DNA from 2 places in the Paenibacillus sp. ATY16 genome. Region 1 is predicted to be linked to the other one. Evidence: riboswitches for the same ligand, from Rfam matches in the RefSeq annotation. Region 1 holds a riboswitch; the other holds the start of a gene.
What was found. A riboswitch is a leader RNA that binds a small molecule or an ion and turns the genes downstream of it on or off. The one in region 1 is predicted to bind thiamine pyrophosphate.
Positions count from the first base shown of each region.

Region 2: it holds a riboswitch for thiamine pyrophosphate, as region 1 does, so the genes downstream of both, thiC (phosphomethylpyrimidine synthase ThiC) here and CFI03_RS18395 (ABC transporter substrate-binding protein) in region 1, are expected to answer to the same signal.

Region 1 covers NZ_NMOK02000032.1:94,153-102,936, forward strand. The annotation lists gene CFI03_RS18385 (GDP-mannose 4,6-dehydratase) at 1-147, shown strand, start outside; gene CFI03_RS31345 (glycosyltransferase family 4 protein) at 205-1,518, opposite strand; TPP riboswitch at 1,718-1,831, shown strand; gene CFI03_RS18395 (ABC transporter substrate-binding protein) at 1,979-3,013, shown strand; gene CFI03_RS18400 (thiamine-binding protein) at 3,047-3,349, shown strand; gene CFI03_RS18405 (ABC transporter permease) at 3,339-4,115, shown strand; gene CFI03_RS18410 (ABC transporter ATP-binding protein) at 4,112-4,867, shown strand; gene CFI03_RS18415 (TatD family hydrolase) at 4,882-5,682, shown strand; gene CFI03_RS18420 (glucosaminidase domain-containing protein) at 5,825-6,610, shown strand; gene CFI03_RS18425 (L,D-transpeptidase) at 6,633-6,971, opposite strand; gene CFI03_RS18430 (cytochrome c biogenesis protein CcdC) at 7,083-7,613, opposite strand; gene rsmD (16S rRNA (guanine(966)-N(2))-methyltransferase RsmD) at 7,970-8,560, shown strand; gene coaD (pantetheine-phosphate adenylyltransferase) at 8,547-8,784, shown strand, end outside.
Region 2 covers NZ_NMOK02000014.1:51,753-60,536, reverse strand. The annotation lists gene CFI03_RS07315 (OmpL47-type beta-barrel domain-containing protein) at 1-1,889, shown strand, start outside; gene CFI03_RS07310 (NAD(P)-dependent alcohol dehydrogenase) at 1,924-2,925, opposite strand; gene CFI03_RS07305 (hypothetical protein) at 2,958-3,398, opposite strand; gene CFI03_RS07300 (hypothetical protein) at 3,412-3,876, opposite strand; TPP riboswitch at 4,025-4,128, shown strand; gene thiC (phosphomethylpyrimidine synthase ThiC) at 4,438-6,201, shown strand; gene CFI03_RS07290 (carbohydrate ABC transporter permease) at 6,444-7,322, opposite strand; gene CFI03_RS07285 (carbohydrate ABC transporter permease) at 7,494-8,375, opposite strand; gene CFI03_RS07280 (extracellular solute-binding protein) at 8,479-8,784, opposite strand, start outside.

The DNA.
Region 1 (8,784 bases):
GACAAAACAAGACTTCGGCCATCCGATGTTAAGGTGCTTGTAGGGGATTATAGCAAGTTTTACGAGCAGACCGGATGGAAGCCGGAAATTCCGTTCGAGCAGACCATGAGGGATTTATTGAATTATTGGCGCAATGAGCTGGCTTAATAAGGCCTGACCCGGTAGGGGAGAGCAATCTCGCTATCGGTCAGGCCTTTCATTGTTTTAAATCTGACGCAGCTCTATTAACCGGTTCTTGATCCGTTGGCCAATCACGGCAGGAGAGAAATCGTTATGAATCGTCCTCATGCCGCTTGCCGCAATGGATTCCCGCCAGCGAGCATCGGATAGGAGGCGCTGCATGTATTCCGCGGCATGACGGATATTAGGCTCTGCCCAGATCTGATGGCTCTTGTACGGCCCCCAGTCCTGCCCGATGTTAACGAGCTGGTAGGAAACTGGACAGGAATTTGAAGCATTCATAAACTCCGTGTTGCCGGACCAGTTCGTTGCTATGACCGGTTTGCCTAAATACATCGCTTCCGCGAGACCAAGACCAAATCCCTCGGCACGGTGAAGGGAAACATAGCTGTCCGTGCACTGCAGCAGGGCGTTTACTTCGTGCCTTGACAGCACTCTGTCAATTAAATGCATATTGCTCCGTTCGGCAATCAGCTTCTTCAGCTCGGCAAGCTCATTTGGACGGAAGTCCGCATTATTTACCTTAAGGACAAGTCCAACGCGCTGATCGTTTTTGTCAAAGGCCAGCTTGAAGGCTTCAATTACCGCCCGGGGATTTTTGCGCAAGGTTGAGCTCTGAACGTCGTACATCATTAGGAACAGAAACCGGTTCTCCGGCAGCCCGAAGGAAGAGCGGTTAATATTCGGCGCGACTTGTACTTGGATGCAGTGAGGAATCGTAACAACGGGAACGGATGCCCGTTTGGAGACGGACTCGGCAACAAATTTGCTGCACACCCACACCTCGTTGACATGGCTGAAGCCTTCCACATGCTCTTCCGGAAACTCCGGCAGCTCCCAATGCCAATACCCGATGTTGTAACGGCTGTTGAACAATTCGTTTCCGAAATGCTCGCGGGCAGGACGCATAAAGTCGGCATTCATATGAAAAATATTGGTGTTGTACCGGGCTTTATCCAGCAGCTTATGCGACCAGCTGTAATCCGACATTCTCGAGGCTACGGCAAGCGGGAAATTAAGGAGGCCAAACGGAATGGCCGCCGAATCAATCGCTTTTGCCGCTAGCCGCGAGGATTCCCCGATTCCCATCTCGGCATGAACAAAACCGATAATATTTACGCCTGGTTCCCGGGTTGAGCCGTCGGATTGAAGCGTTGCCTTCTCCGCGGCGGGCCGCCCGGCGCTGCGCTTATTGGAGAGCCGGCGCTGTTTTCGCTTTGCTTGACGCTTAGCGGTTCGTCTGCCGTATGATCGGGTACGGCCTCCTGATTTGCGTCTTCTAGACCTCGATGCGTTTGACCGTTTCGGCTTCTTGCCTCTCTTGTGTCGTCTTTTCACCCCGGTTCAATCCTCTCGATATTAGCGGATATGCATTCGACTACATACTATTCATCCCGGTCACGCGGCTATAAGGACAACAACCCACCAAGCGTAAAAATCGGCTTATGTCTAACCTTGAACCTTGAATAGATGACTTATTTAAAAGGAAGCTGGCTTTTTCGGGCAGAAAGGGTATAATGAGGTTTATTGACGTAAGTGAATAGCACCGGGGAGCTGGTTGAGGCTAGCTGAGAGGGAATTCCGAAGAAAATTCCGACCCTTATACCTGATCTGGATAATGCCAGCGTAGGAATTTGTTATTTAGGTTGCCCGTTATATTATGGAGCGGGCGGACCTGTAATAAAGCTGACGAAATGTATGGCTCTCCGGAAATCGGAGGGCTTTTTTTATTTTCAGAAGGTAGTCCGGCCATAATAGCAAACGTCATAGTCAAGTAGAGAGAGGGAGAGACAGAAAGATGAGATCAGGTGCAAAGAGAAGGTTCGCGATTGTTGCAGCTATGCTGGCGGTAGTTGTGCTGCTGGCCGCATGCGGCTCGAACAACAACAAGAATACGGGGAACGAGTCAGCCGGTAACGGAGCGGACAAGCCGTTGACCAAAGTAAAGGTCGTACTGGATTGGACGCCTAACACGAATCATACCGGATTGTACGTGGCACGGGATAAAGGTTATTTCAAGGAGCAAGGCCTTGACGTCGAGATTATTCAGCCTGGCCAGGACGGCGCGGATAAAATGGTAGCTTCCGGCGGAGCGGAGTTTGGCGTCGGCTACCAAGAGTCGCTCACCATGGCGCGAATCGCCGGTGTGCCGCTTGTATCCGTTGCTGCCGTGATTCAGCATAATACTTCGGGCTTCGCTTCGCCGGCATCCAAAGGAATCGACTCTCCGAAAAAGTTTGAAGGCAAAACCTATGGAGGTTGGGGAGCGCCGGTAGAAGAAGCGGTAATCGGCTCTCTGATGCAGGAAGAGAACGCGGACGTAACCAAAGTGAAGATGCTTAGCATCGGCGATACGGATTTCTTCACGGCGGTGAAGCGCGACATTGATTTTGCCTGGATCTACTATGCCTGGACGGGCGTGGAAGCCGAGCTGCGCGGCGAGAAGCTGAATATGGTTTACTTGACCGATTACAGCGACAAGCTGGATTACTACACGCCGCTTCTTGAAACTAGCGAGAAAATGATCGCCGAGAAACCGGAGATTGTTAAAGCTTTTGTTGCAGGCGCCGCTAAGGGATACCAATTCGCGATTGACCATCCGGAGGATGCGGCGGAAGTGCTGATTAAGGCAGAGCCGGATCTGAATGCGGACCTCGTTCGCGCAAGCCAGAAGTGGCTTAGCCCGAAATATACGGATGACGCTTCGCAGTGGGGCGTGCAGAAGAAGGAAGTATGGGTGAACTATTCCCAGTGGATGTTCGCTCACAAGCTGCTGGAGAAGGAGCTGGAGGCGGATAAAGCGTTCACGAACGACTTCCTCCCGAAAGCTTAGCTAAAACAATAGGATTAAGAGGAGCTGACGATGATGGCCAATGCGCTTGTAAGTATTCAAATTCTGCCAACAACGCCAAACGGGGAAAGCGTTATTCCGTTTGTAGACCGCGCAATCGAGATTATTAAGGTATCGGGTGTCCCTTACCGGGTAGCGCCTCTGGAGACAACGATGGAGGGCGAACTCCCGCAATTGTTCGAAATCGTGCAATCCATGAATGAAGCCATGACCGAGATGGGCTGTCCGTCCGTTATCTCGCAGGTAAAGGTCTATTTCAATCCGGCTAACGGGGCTTCCATGGGCCGGTTGTTGGAGAAATATCCGGATGGGCAATAAAGGCTGGTATCATGCGGTCTGGCCTTCTCTGCTGCTCGTCATCCTTATCCTTGCCGCTTGGCAGCTCTCGGTTGATAGCGGCGTTGTGCCCGAGTGGCAGCTGCCTTCGCCGACTTCTATCGTAAAAGAAATGGTTGACGTCTGGCCGCGCCTGATGGACAATGCCTGGGCAACGGTGGAGCTGGCGCTTGTCGGATTCGGCGGGGGCGCGGCAGCCGGGATCATTCTTGCCGCAATTCTGCACCTTATTCCTTTTGTCCGGAGGGCGGTCTATCCGCTGCTTGTCGTCACGCAAAACGTGCCGGTCATCGCGATTGGCCCGATTCTTACGATTTGGCTCGGTTACGGCGTTCTGCCCAAGCTTATTCTCGTCTGGATCGTATGTTTCTTCCCGGTATCCGTGGCCATGCTGAATGGCTTTAAGGATACGGATCCGACCCTTCGCAATTACATGCGGATGATTGGAGCGGGGGACTGGCAGCTGTTTACGCGGCTCGAATTGCCCAATGCCGTTACGCACTTATTCTCGGGCCTCAAAATCGCCGCATCGTATGCCGTTCTAAGCGCCGTTGTTGCGGAATGGCTTGGAGCTGACAAGGGATTAGGCCATTATATGATTCTCTCATCCAAAGGTTATGAGCCGGCAAGGGTATTTGCTTCGGTCTTTCTAATCGTGGCGCTGAGCCTTGCTTTATTTGGACTCGTAGCTCTCGTCGAAAGGTTTGTCATCCGGTGGCGTCCGGCGAAAGGAGGGGGAGGAGCATGACGGCTCCAGCGCTTGAACTAAAAGAGATCCGCAAAAGCTTTGATGCTGGCCGGAAAAACGTCCTGAACGGCTTATCGCTCACCGTTGCCGAGAACGAATTCGTCTCCATTGTCGGACCCTCCGGAAGCGGAAAAACAACGTTGTTCCAGCTCATTGGCGGATTGGAGCAACCAACTGGCGGTGAAATCTGGATTGACGGCAAGCAAGTAACCGGCAGCCGGGGGCATATATCGTATATGCCTCAGCAGGCCTCCCTGATGCCTTGGCGTTCGGTGTCGGCTAATATCGAGCTTGCGCTTGGAATCGCAGGCATGGAGCGTAAGGAAGCGGGGCGTCAGGCACGTGAATGGCTGGATCGCATCGGTCTCGCGGCGTACGCCGATTCCTATCCCCATGTGTTATCCGGCGGGATGCAGCAGCGCGTATCCTTCCTGCGGGCGCTGCTGTCTCCCCAGACTTTAATGCTGCTTGACGAGCCGTTTGGCGCGCTTGACGCGTTGACGAGACAGCAGATGCAGCAGTGGCTGATGTCCATCTGGGAGCAGAACAAACGGTCGGTTCTCCTTGTTACGCATAGCATCGAGGAAGCATTGCTGCTGTCGGACAGGATCCTTGTCTTGTCATCAGCGCCGGCAGTGATATTGGAAGAGATCATCGTACCCTTCGCAAGACCCCGTTCCCAGCAATTATGGCGGGAACCGTTGTTTAACGAACTGAAGCAGCAGATTCACGAGCTGCTTCAACAGGCGTAAGGAGGCTGATCATCATGGAGCGGAAAAACGCAATTGACGCGCATATTCATCTTGATTCCTATGAGGAAGCCGATCGGCAAGCATTGCTCGAGCAGGCTTTTGAAGAGGGAATCGAAGCGGTTGTAGCGGTGTCGATGCATTTGGATTCCTGCAAGACCAACGCCGCGCTCGCCGAGTCGTTCCCGGGACGGGTGTTTCCCGCATACGGTTATCATCCCGAACAGCCGGTTCCTGCGGCATGGGAACAAGATGAGCTGTTTGCATGGATTAAGGCGAAGCATGCAGCCGGCGCAGCGTTCGCCATTGGCGAGGTTGGCTTGCCTTATTATTCCCGGACCTCTGCAGCCGAGGAAGGGAGACCTTTTGACGAGGCTCCTTATCTCGATTTGCTTGATCGATTTGCCGCGATTGCCGCGGAACTGGGCCGTCCGATTATTTTGCATGCGGTATATGAGGATGGATCCAAAGCTTGCGATATCATGGAGCGGCATCAGGTAAAGAAGGTCCATTTCCACTGGTTTAAGGGAGATGAAGCGACGATTAAGCGAATGATCTCGCTCGGCTATATGATTTCGGTGACGCCGGACGTGGCCTACGAGCAGGAGATCAGGACGCTGGTACAGCAGTATCCCATGGAGCGAATCATGGTGGAGACGGACGGACCGTGGCCTTTTGAAGGGCCTTACGAGGGCCGTAGGACCGTGCCGCAAATGGTTCATGATGTTTGCGCGCATATCGCCGCGATCAAGCAGCTTCCGGAGCAGGAAGTGCGGGAACGGCTGCTCTCGAATACGCGTGAATTTTATAGTTTGTAAGCAGATGAGCTCCGTTAGTCCGAATATGGGCATAACGGAGTTTTTTTGTTACCTTGGCGGCAGTCACCGTTACGAATCGGATCAAAGCTCCATACACTGAGAGGAGCTTGTATAAGTTTTTGACTGGAAAGGAGGAGGATAAATGGCGAATCTCACAAGATCGCAATTTATTGCAGCGCTTGTCCCGACTGTTCTGCAGGTCAGACGCGAAGGCTCATCGATTTTTCCTTCCTTGCGGCTGGCGCAGTGTATGCTCGAGACCGGCGGGGTCATTCATCCTTGGTACAATCTCGGAGGCATTAAGGTCGGATCGGGCGCTCCCAATGCTTATTGGCATGGCGAAGCGGTGGTGAAAGGAACCTGGGAAGTGGTTGACGGAACATTGATCAGCATGAATTCGTCGTTTCGCGCTTATAACAGCGTGTATCATTTCATGAAGGATCAGGATCTGCTGTTTGCCACTCCCCGCTATGTCCGCGTCCGTGCAGCCGTAACGCCCGAGCAACAGGCCACGATGCTGTACGTGAGCGGTTATGCGACGGATCCTGCTTATCCTAGTAAGCTGGTTACCCTCATAAACCAATATTCCTTGAAGCAGTATGATACGGCCTTTGCTTCCGCATCATCGACAACGATGTTCCGTTCCTCGCAGACGGTTCCCATTCTGGTAGACGGTTTTGTTGCCGCGGTCGGATACTTGGACGGAGGAACAACCTGGGTTGCTGCCCGGGCACTTGGGGAAACGCTTGGTGCCGCTATTGGCTGGACCGCAGGCAAGGTGACGGTTAACGGCCATCCGCTTGATTCCCGGCTCGATATTTCCACAGGTTATGTAACGGTAAGAGACTTGGCGGCATCATTAAACCGCAAAACCGTTTGGGAGCAGGCAACCCAGACCGTCACTTTGAAAGCGGCAGATCTCCCTTAAGAGACCGCCGCTTTCCCTGCATTCAGGGGCGAATCGTAACCCGGGTTCCAACCGGCACAAGATTGGACAAAGCCAGCACATCCTCATTGTACATCCGGATGCAGCCATGCGATACCATTCTTCCGATCGAGGAAGGGTCGTTCGTGCCATGAATGCCGTAATGCGGTTTGGACAATCCCATCCACAACACGCCAAAGGGTCCGCCGGGATTTTCCTGTTTATTAATAATTTTGTATTCTCCCGAAGGTGTCTGGGTAACCATCTTGCCTATGCCAACGGGATAAGAGTTCACGACAACATTTCCGTCAAGCAGATGAAGCATCCGGTCCGACAAATCGACGATTATGCGGTAAACGGCCATGCTGCAGTCTCCTCGCCATCATTTTTTTGCTCATGCCATGATATTCCTGACAAGCCGCAAGGTTACGGTTTTAGAGGACAATGAAAAAAAGCGTCCCGAAGGGGAACGCTTTTAGGATACAGCCGCTTTCTCGTCGCTCTTGCGAAGGATAAACGTATAATAACCGATATAATAAGCTACAAGCAGGAAGAAAGTTGCCGCGGTCAGCGGATCATTCGTATACTGCTGCATCTGCGCCGTTTCGTTGTTTAGCGCCGGATTCATGGCAGTGGCGCCTCCGGTGCCGAACATTTCAATGATCCGGAAGGCGATTCTTCCGATAAACAGCAGGACAACCAAAGTCTCGATGCCGACATGCGTCCGGTAAAACAACGTATCCTCGCGCTGTTCGAAACGGCTGTGCTTGATGGCATAATAAGCAATTACCGCGCCGCAGGCGATACCGATGGCATCGGAAATATAGATCGCAGGATGCGGGAAGCCGGAGGCCAGCAGCAGAATGCCAATGATACTGAAGATAACGATGCGCATTTTCAGCCTGCTCGGCTTGAAAGGCTGAAAACCTACCGAACGCTTCAAGCGCCGGTACACGACAAACAGAATAACGAGTAAGGGAATAATATAGCTGCCGAACTGGTTCATAGGGCCGTAAACCTCCCGTCTATTAAAAGTGGTACTGTAACTATATACCAAAATGACCGGAATTAGCAGTGGGGAAATGGCCTGTTTACAAAAAAATCGGACGCTCATTTCTGAGCGTCCTTTCATGGGAGAGGAGAAACCGGACGAAGAGCTTATGGGGAAACGTAAGTCTTCTCCGCGGTTGTCTACGGCATCTTCCGACGCCGATGATTTTATCTTGTCCGGTTTGTGGGCGATTATACATATTACTCCAAAAAAATATTGAGGCCCTCGTTCCTCCTCTCCGGGTGCCTTTATAATCCAAGGGAAAGTGTGGTACTATAGGCATCGACAGTAGAGGAAGGGAGCAATAAGCAGTGAGAGTCATTGCGGGAGCGGCAAAAGGCCGCACGCTGAAGGCGGTTCCAGGCATGAATACCCGTCCGACGACCGACAAGGTGAAGGAAGCGATATTCAGCATGATTGGACCGTTTTTCGACGGTGGACTGGCACTCGATTTATACGCCGGCACCGGCGGGCTCGGTATTGAAGCTTGGAGCAGAGGCATCGAGCGGACGATCTTTATCGACCGGGAAAAAATAAGCATTGATATCATTAAATTAAATACCGAAGCGGCAGGAATGGGACGGCATGCGGAAATATACCGCAACGACGCGGAGCGTGCGCTGAAACTGCTGGAGAAGCGGGGAATCGCGTTCTCTATCGTCTTCCTCGACCCTCCTTACCGCTTGACCCATATGGACGAGCTGATGGCCGATCTGGCGCAGCGGTCGCTGCTGGAGGATGGCGCGACTATTGTGGTGGAGCATGATGCCGGGCATGAGTATCCGGACGAGATGGAGCATTTTATTTTGCTGAGAAAACAAAAATATGGCGATACGGCAGTTACGATCTACCGTTATTCGCCCGGCAGCGCAGATGGAGGAACAAGCCATGCAGATGAATGAGAACGGACGAGTAGCGGTCTATCCGGGGAGCTTCGATCCTCCGACATTGGGGCATCTCGATATTATCCGCCGTTCGGCCAAGCAATTCGACCACGTCATCGTGGCGGTGCTTAACAATACAAGCAAAAGTCCGATGTTTACGCTTGACGAGCGGAAAGAGATGCTTCGCGAAATAACGCGCGACATTCCGAATGTGTCGATTGACAGCTTCCGGGATTTGCTCG
Region 2 (8,784 bases), on a different contig from region 1:
ACAGCGCGAATTTTAATGTTACGGCCGATGCCACAGGGCATGCTTATAAGGATTTAACGATTCGCTTAAAGGCCGGTTCCACCGGAGCGGCTAATCTTCGCCTTAGACAAAACAGCACGAACCTGCTGACAGAAGGCGTTACGCTTGGCAACGTAACCGCTGAGCCTCTCCCGGGCGATGAAGGCGGAATTCCCGCCAAAATCACGATCGCGGAATCCCGTGCCAAAACCGTCGGCGCTACCGTTACGGTTGAAGGCGTAGTGACGACGGAGCCCGGTATTTTCGGCGGACAAGCCTTCTACCTGCAGGACCAGACGGGCGGTATTTACGTCTACCAGAATGCAGCCGGGTATCATGCGGGCGATCTTGTCAAAGTAACGGCAACTACCTCACTCTACAATACCGAGCTTGAGCTTGGAGATATTGTCGCCATCGAAAAAACGGGGACAGCAGCTTTGCCGGCTCCAAGCCCGGCAACCGCAGTGGACAGCTCCAATCAAGGCCAGCTGCTGCAGCTGAAGGACGTTACGATTGCCAACATCATCTCCGCCACGCCATCCGGCTCCTTCGAGTTTGACGCTGTCGGCGATAATGGTACGGTTAATCATATCCGTGTTGACGGACGTACCGGCCTTACGCAAAGCAGCTTCCCTTATACCGTTGGTCAAAAGGTAACGATCACCGGCGTGTCCGCTATTTTCAAAGACTTATACCAGCTCAAGCCGCGCAGCCTCGCGGATTTCACGATTGTACAACCGGCGGATAACGAGCCGCCAACCGCTGAAGCTATGCTGTCCGCTTCCCCTAATGCGGAAGGCTGGTTTAATCAGGATGTTCAAGTGACCGTAACCGCTGCAGACAATTCGGAAGGTAAAGTAGATACGTTTTACGCGTTAAACGATAACAGCTTTTCGGATTATACTTCGCCCGTTAACGTAGCCTCAGAAGGCAATCATACATTCTCTTATTATGCGGTGGATGCATCAGGCAACAAAAGCAGCGTGTCTTCGGTTCATGTTCGATTGGACAAGACCGCTCCGGCAGCGGTATTAACGCAATCCGGCGGACAAGTGGCGGACGTTCTTGAGACGGCGACCCTTGTCTATGACCTTGCAAGCAGCGATACGCTATCCGGCGTTGCTTCGGAGCAGCTGCTCTTGGACAATAGCGCGATTGCAGACGGTTATTCGATCGAAGCTTCCAAGCTTGGTATCGGAAGCCACACGGTACAATATACGGTAACCGACAAAGCAGGCAATACGTCCACTGCAAGCTACACGTTCAAAGTGACAGGCAAGCCGCTTGCCGACGGTGCTCCGGGAACGCCGGTCTTATCCCATAACAACGGCTGGGATAACGGCCTTCAAGACGGAAGCTATACGGTAACGATGAACCTGTGGTGGGGCAATAACGGTTCCGAATACCGGCTGTACGAGAATGGCGTCCTGATCGATACCGTCGAATTGAAGGACGCTTCTCCTTCCGTCCAGTCCGTACAGACACAAATTACGGGCAAAGCTAACGGAACCTACACGTATACCGCGGAATTGATTAATGCGTATGGCAAAACATCCAGCAGTACGCTGGTCGTTAAAGTAACCGACGCTTCCCCGGGCAAAGCCGTCCTGTCCCATGACAACTGGGATCAAGACGGAAGCTACAAAGTAACGATGAATCTGTGGTGGGGCACGAATGCTACCGAATACCGCTTATACGAAAACGGAATACTCATCGATACGCAATCGCTGAAGGATGCTACTCCCGCGGCGCAAACCGCCGTAACCGCCATTTCGGGCAAAACGCCCGGCGCCTACGAATACCGCTGCGAGCTTGTGAATGCGGCAGGCGTTACCGCGAGCGATACGATTACCGTTACCGTCGCGAAATAATGGGATAAAAAGATCGGCAAGAAACCCCATGCCTTTATGGCATGGGGTTTTCGCTTTTTATGCGGACAACGACTTTCCCTTTAAATTCCCCTTCCCCGAAGTACCGGAGAGCTTCGGCGGCATCCTGCAAGCCATACAGCCGGTGAATGACGGGAGCAATACGGCCCGCTTCAGCAAGCGACTTCCATACCTGCTGATCCGCATGATTAGGCTTATGAACCAGAATAGTCATGTTCTTCTTCTCAAACCTGCGGATCAGCGGCGCGGCGAGCAGCGTCTGGAGAAGACGAGGCATTAAGCCGCCTATCATAACGTATGTACCGCCTTTCTTAAGCGCGCGCTTCACCTCGAAGACGGAACGGGTTCCCACTACATCCAGGATAAGATCGTATTGCCGTCCATTTGCGGTAAAGTCCTCTTTCTTGTAATCCAGCACATGGTCCGCTCCAAGGGACAGCAGCATGTCCCTCTTGCCCGCACGGTCAACGGCGGTTACCTCCGCCTCGTGCAGCTTGGCATATTGGATGGCAAACGTACCTACACCGCCCCCTGCCCCATTGATGAGCACTTTCTGGCCCTTCTGCAAATTCCCTTTATCGCGCATTCCCTGCAGGGCAAGCACGGCGGCTTGCGGAATCGCTGCCGCTTGCTCGAAGCTCAGCCTCTTCGGCATTGGAGTTAATGCCTCCTCGCCCGCGCATGCGTATTCGGCAAATCCGCCCCAGCCGCAGCCGGACAGATCGCCGAACACCTCATCACCGGGACGGAACCGCGTGGCGGAGGCGCCAACGGCAATTATTTTCCCGGCAATATCCGCGCCAAGAATCGGATACCGCGGCTTGCGGAATCCGCCAATGCGGGTTATGTACGGTTTGCCGCGTAGCAGATCCCAATCCCATGAATTGACCGAAGCGGCATGAACCTCGATCAGCACTTCATGCTCTTTCGGCACGGGGACATCCACTTCTTTGAGCTCGAGAACCTCCGGAGAACCGTAGGCCTTATAGACCAGCGCTTTCATCTTGCGAACACTCATGTCCATCCTCCTTCAAATAGGAGATATATTAGCTACAGCTTATCGATCGCTCTGCTAATCTGCTTGATTAACAGCGGATTATCCTTGTTGTAAGACCAATAGTTAACGATCAGATTCTTCTTGCGTATGACATTCGGGTACAAATCATTCATCTTGATCGGAGTAGGCATTCCGTCTAAACTCTCCACACGAATACGTTCCTTCTCCGAAGTAAATACATAGACAAACACAAACTCGCGATGGGCCATATCTGCAGCAGGCAGCGTTAATTCAAAGGTTACGGGTTCAACTCCGTTGATATTAACCGGAGTGGATGCCAGCTGTTTAACCTCATCGGACGATAACTCGCGTACTTCAAGGCCTTGCTTCTGAAGAGCTTTGCTCACGCCATCGGCATTTAAGGCTCCCTTGCCCGAGCAACCAGACAGCATTAGGACAAGCGCAATCAACAAGATACCAGTTAATTTTCTCATTTCATTTACCTCTCTATATCCATCTAAAAAACAAACCGTAATCGACGTTTACGTCATTCCGCTTCGCCCAGTCGGCGATATTCGCGAAGCCTTGTTCCTCTTCGTTCACATATCTGAAGCACATACGAACAGGAACAACTCTCGCGCCATAAGGCTTAATCCCGATAATCGGATGAACCGAGTCCCGCCTGATCATGATGACCTTAATCTGCTCAGGCGTAATCGCAGCTCCGTTAAGCAAAAGCGCATCCCCCTGCAGGCAGAGATCAATCGGTTTCTGTAATGCCCGGTACAGGGACCAGAGCAATAAGGCAGCGCAGAAGCAAAAAACCGCTATGGCCGAAACGTACAGGACCGCATCATCGTCTTTTCCCCGCAGCGTACTAACAAGAAAGAGTGAACACAGAACCGTCATCGCAAAAATGTTCTTCAGGCCCGAAGGGTTTCTGACCGCATGCTTGCATGGCTGATTGTCCAATTCATCCAACCTCCCCTGATAAAGTAAGAGATTGTATATTACTATTCAATAAACGGTCAAATCATCCTGCCTATCAGCCCTAAAATGAAAGATTCCGCTTGAACGGCAGCTTGACAGCTTCCTTTTTCGAGTGTACTCTTTTGACAAGGAATTCCACTAGGGGCGCCCGCAAGGGCTGAGATAAGGCTTAGCCTTGGTCCCTTTGAACCTGATCTGGGTTATGCCAGCGTAGGAAAGTGGTCTTGTGCGCGTCAGCCATATGCGATAGAAACGGATGCTATTGTCATTCGTCCGTTTCGATTTGCACGGATTTCGACACCTCAAGCCGCTCCCGACGGGGCGGCTTTTTTTGTTGCCGGCGAATCGTCCGGCCGCATCGAAAGCTGCCTTTGGGGAGCGACCCGGGGTTGCGGGCTTTGCCCTTCCGGGGTCAGCTCTGCCTATTCGCCCGTGTCTAATTAACGGGCTGCTGAAGCTATGCCGCGTATAGTCTCATTACCCTAAACAACGGCCTCCTAGCGGACATTCCGAACCTATCGAATGCTCTTAGGAGGTTTTTTAATGCCGATTTTATCGACGCCGCTGCCTGGCAGCCGCAAAACGTATGTGAGAGGATCGAGGGAAGATATTCGTGTTCCCATGCGCGAAATCGTATTATCCGAAAGTCGGGGAAAAGACGGACTGCCGCAGCCAAACGAGCCCGTACGGGTGTATGACTCAAGCGGCCCGTACACGGATGAGTCCTACGAGGCCGATGTACGCAAAGGTCTCCCTATCTTGCGCAGCAAGTGGATCAGCGATCGCGGTCACGCCGAAGCTTACGACGGCCGGGTAATTAAGCCGGAAGATAACGGATTTTCAAACGAGGAACGTGCAAAGAAGAATGGCGCGGAAATTTTCTCGGGCCTGAATCTCCGGCCTCTACGGGCAAAGCCGGGAAGAAACGTCACGCAGCTTCACTATGCCCGCAAAGGCATCGTTACTCCGGAAATGGAGTTTATCGCGATCCGTGAAGGGGTCGATCCGGAGCTGGTCCGTTCGGAGGTGGCCCGCGGGCGTGCGGTTATACCGGCAAACATCAACCATCCCGAACTCGAACCGATGATTATCGGGAGCCGTTTCCATGTAAAGATTAACGCGAACATCGGCAATTCGGCCGTTGCCTCCTCTATCGAAGAGGAAGTCGAGAAAATGACGTGGGCAACCCGCTGGGGAGCGGATACGATCATGGACTTGTCCACGGGCAAAAACATCCATACCACACGCGAATGGATTATCCGTAACTCCCCCGTTCCCGTTGGTACCGTTCCGATCTACCAGGCGCTTGAAAAAGTGAACGGAAAAGCGGAGGACCTGAGCTGGGAAGTGTTTCGCGATACGTTAATCGAACAGGCTGAACAAGGCGTCGATTATTTCACTATTCATGCCGGCGTGCTGCTGCGTTACATCCCGCTTACGGCCAAACGCGTAACTGGCATCGTTTCCAGAGGCGGCTCCATCATGGCTGCCTGGTGTCTTGCTCACCATAAGGAAAACTTCCTCTACACCCATTTTGAAGAAATATGCGAGATTATGAAAGCCTACGACGTGTCGTTTTCGCTTGGAGACGGCCTGCGTCCAGGCTCCATTGCAGACGCCAACGATGAAGCTCAGTTTGCGGAGCTGAGGACACTTGGAGAGTTGACGGATATCGCTTGGAAGCATGATGTCCAGGTCATGATTGAAGGGCCGGGCCATGTCCCCATGCATCTGATCAAAGAAAACGTCGACCTTCAAATGGAGATCTGCAAGGAAGCGCCGTTTTATACCCTAGGGCCGCTTACCACGGACATTGCACCGGGTTACGACCATATCACATCGGCGATAGGAGCAGCGATGATCGGTTGGTTCGGAACGGCGATGTTATGCTATGTAACGCCTAAAGAGCATCTAGGCCTTCCAAATAAAGAAGACGTTAAAGACGGTGTCATCGCCTACAAAATAGCAGCGCACGCCGCCGACCTTGCCAAAGGACATCCCATGGCGAAACTCCGGGACGACGCCTTGTCGAAGGCAAGGTTCGAATTCCGATGGCGAGACCAGTTCCATTTGTCCCTTGATCCTGAACGAGCGATCGCCTACCATGACGAGACGCTGCCCGCCGAGGCGGCGAAAACGGCTCACTTCTGCTCGATGTGCGGACCAAAGTTCTGCAGCATGCGGATAACGCAGGACATTCGGGAATACGCAGAAGCGCGAGGACTGAATAACGAAGAGGCTTTCGAGGCCGGAATGAAGGAACAGGCGGATTCGTTCAAAATATCCGGAAGCAAGCTATACGGCTGAACTAGGACGGTGCGTTTCGAGAGCCAGTCGAAGCGATAGGATAACAGTAGGGCTGCGTTAGATTTCGTACAGCGTATCGGGCTATTTTTGACCGATTACTCGGCCCTGTATACTGGAGCGAATCCAACGCAGCCTCCGTGTTCTTCCTTTCCCCCTGATTTCATTGGAGTAATTCCAACGTATTGAGGCTGTACCAAGGTCATTAAAAATGACGATGGCACAGCCTCGTTTGAATTATTTAATTACCCTTTAACCGAGCCGGCCGCGATCCCTTCTACGATCCGGTCGCTGAGGAACAGGAACGTGATAAGGATAGGCAGGATGCTGATCATCAGCGTGGCGCCGATTGCGCCCCAGTCGGTGGTGTATTGGCCGATAAAGTTCTGAACGCCAACGGTCAGCGTTTTGAACTTGTCCGAGCTGATAAACGTGTTGACGAATATAAATTCGTTCCAGTTATAGATCATGTTGATAATGCCCGTTGTAGCCAGCACGGAGCTGGTCATCGGGAACACGATGCTGAAGAATACCTTATGAATGCTGGCCCCGTCAATGATGGCCGCCTCCTCGACTTCCTTCGGCAGAGCGACATAAAAGCCAAGCAGAATCATAATCGTGATCGGCATGTTAAACGCGACATAAGACAGAATGAGTGACAAAGGATTATCAATCAGATGCGCCTTGTTGAACATGCTGAACAGCGGAATCAGCGTCGAGTGAACCGGAATCATCATCGCGACCATAAAGAGGCCTAGGACAAGCGAGCTGAGCTTCCATTTCATGCGGGTAATCGCAAACGTCACCAGGCTGCCAAGCACAATCGTCGCGGCCGTTGCCGCTACCGTAATCCATACGCTGTTCAGGAAATACGTATCGATATTGCCCGCATTCCACACTTTGCTGTAGTTATTCCAATGCGGAGGCGACGGCAAAGCAAACGGCGATAGATTAAAAACTTCCTGGTTGTTTTTCAAAGAGAAGAACAAAAGCCAGATGAGCGGGTAAACCTGGAACACCGCTACGGCGATGAGAACAATGTACAGTACAGCGTAGCCGACCTTCATTCCTATTCTCGAACCGGATTTCGCTTCTCCGCCCAGTTTCATAGTTGTCGATGACATGAAGCGTACCTCCCGAAAAGAATTATCACCCAAACAGCCTTTATAGGGCTGTTTGTGATGATTCTTACCTCGTAAGCATTAGCTTAAAGAATGATCACCCCCAGCAGCCTAAGTAAGGCTGCTTGTGATGATTCTTACCTCGTAAGCATGAGCTTAAAGAATTTATTTTACTTAGGAATACTGGATCGTGTCTTTGCTGGCTGTTGCCTTGCGGATGATCCATGTTGCTACCAGACAGATAATAAGCAGGAAGAAGCCAACCGCGCTGCCGTAACCGAAGTCGTAAGCTTTAAAAGCTTTATGGTACATGTACGACGCCATTACCTCACTGGAGCCGTTCGGCCCGCCGTCCGTCATGACATAGATCAAGTCGAAGTATTTCAGGGAACCTACAACCGCCAGGACAACCGTTACTTTCACAACTTCCATAACAAGAGGGAATTTGATTCTCCAAGCGATTTGGAACGAATTCGCCCCGTCAATCTTAGCCGCTTCTTCCAAGGAAGAAGGGATGTTCTTCAATGCCGCATAGTAGATCAGAATATAGAAGCCCGCGTATTGCCACAGAATCGGAATAAACAAAGCGAACAAAACAAGATCCGTCTCTGCCAGCCAAGCGGGAGGATTTGCAACGCCAAGGGATTCCAGCAAGCTATTCATAATGCCGTTAGTAGGATGATAGATTTTGAGCCACAGCTGAGCGATGGCCACCGAGGACAGCAGCATCGGGATTAAGTAAATTTTGCGGAACAGGTTTGCTCCTTTGATTTTTGCCGCAAGCACCATGGCTACGACGAGATAAACGATAAGACTCAACATCGAAAATACGGCTAGCAGAAGCGAATGTCCCGCACTGCTCCAGAAAGCATGATCCTTAACCAGCGTTGCGTAATTGTCGAGGCCCACCCACTTCATTGCGCCAATGCCATTCCATTCGTTCAATCCATAGTAGCCCGTCAGAACGATTGGGATATACACGACGGCCAGAATGAGCAGAAGGGATGGCAGAACGTATAAAGCGATGACTTTCTTGTTAGATAGCACCTTATCCAATTTGGCCGACTCCTTTCTCTGTCAAAAATAAGGAGAGCCGCCTACCCGGTATTTCCGAACCCGTTCGTCCGGATAGGCCTCTCTTTATTTTTGGATGTCTGAACTAGTTGCCTTTCGCGATGGCCGCATCTTGCTCGGATGCAAATTTCTCTGGGTTAACGGCTTTGCCGAAGAGCGATTGGATCATGTTCAGATGAGTCTCAGCCGCGTTAGCCGGCAATTGAACGTCCGCGAACAAGGTAATGCTGCTTGCTTTGTTCAGTTCGTTGAACAGATCGATGTACAGCTGCGGCAGCTGGATCGAGGAAGTATCGATCTTCGTAGCCGGAATAACGCCTGCGCCGGTTACCGATTGCTCGCCCCACTTCGTTACGAAGTATTGCACAAATGCTTTCGCTTCTTCTTTTAC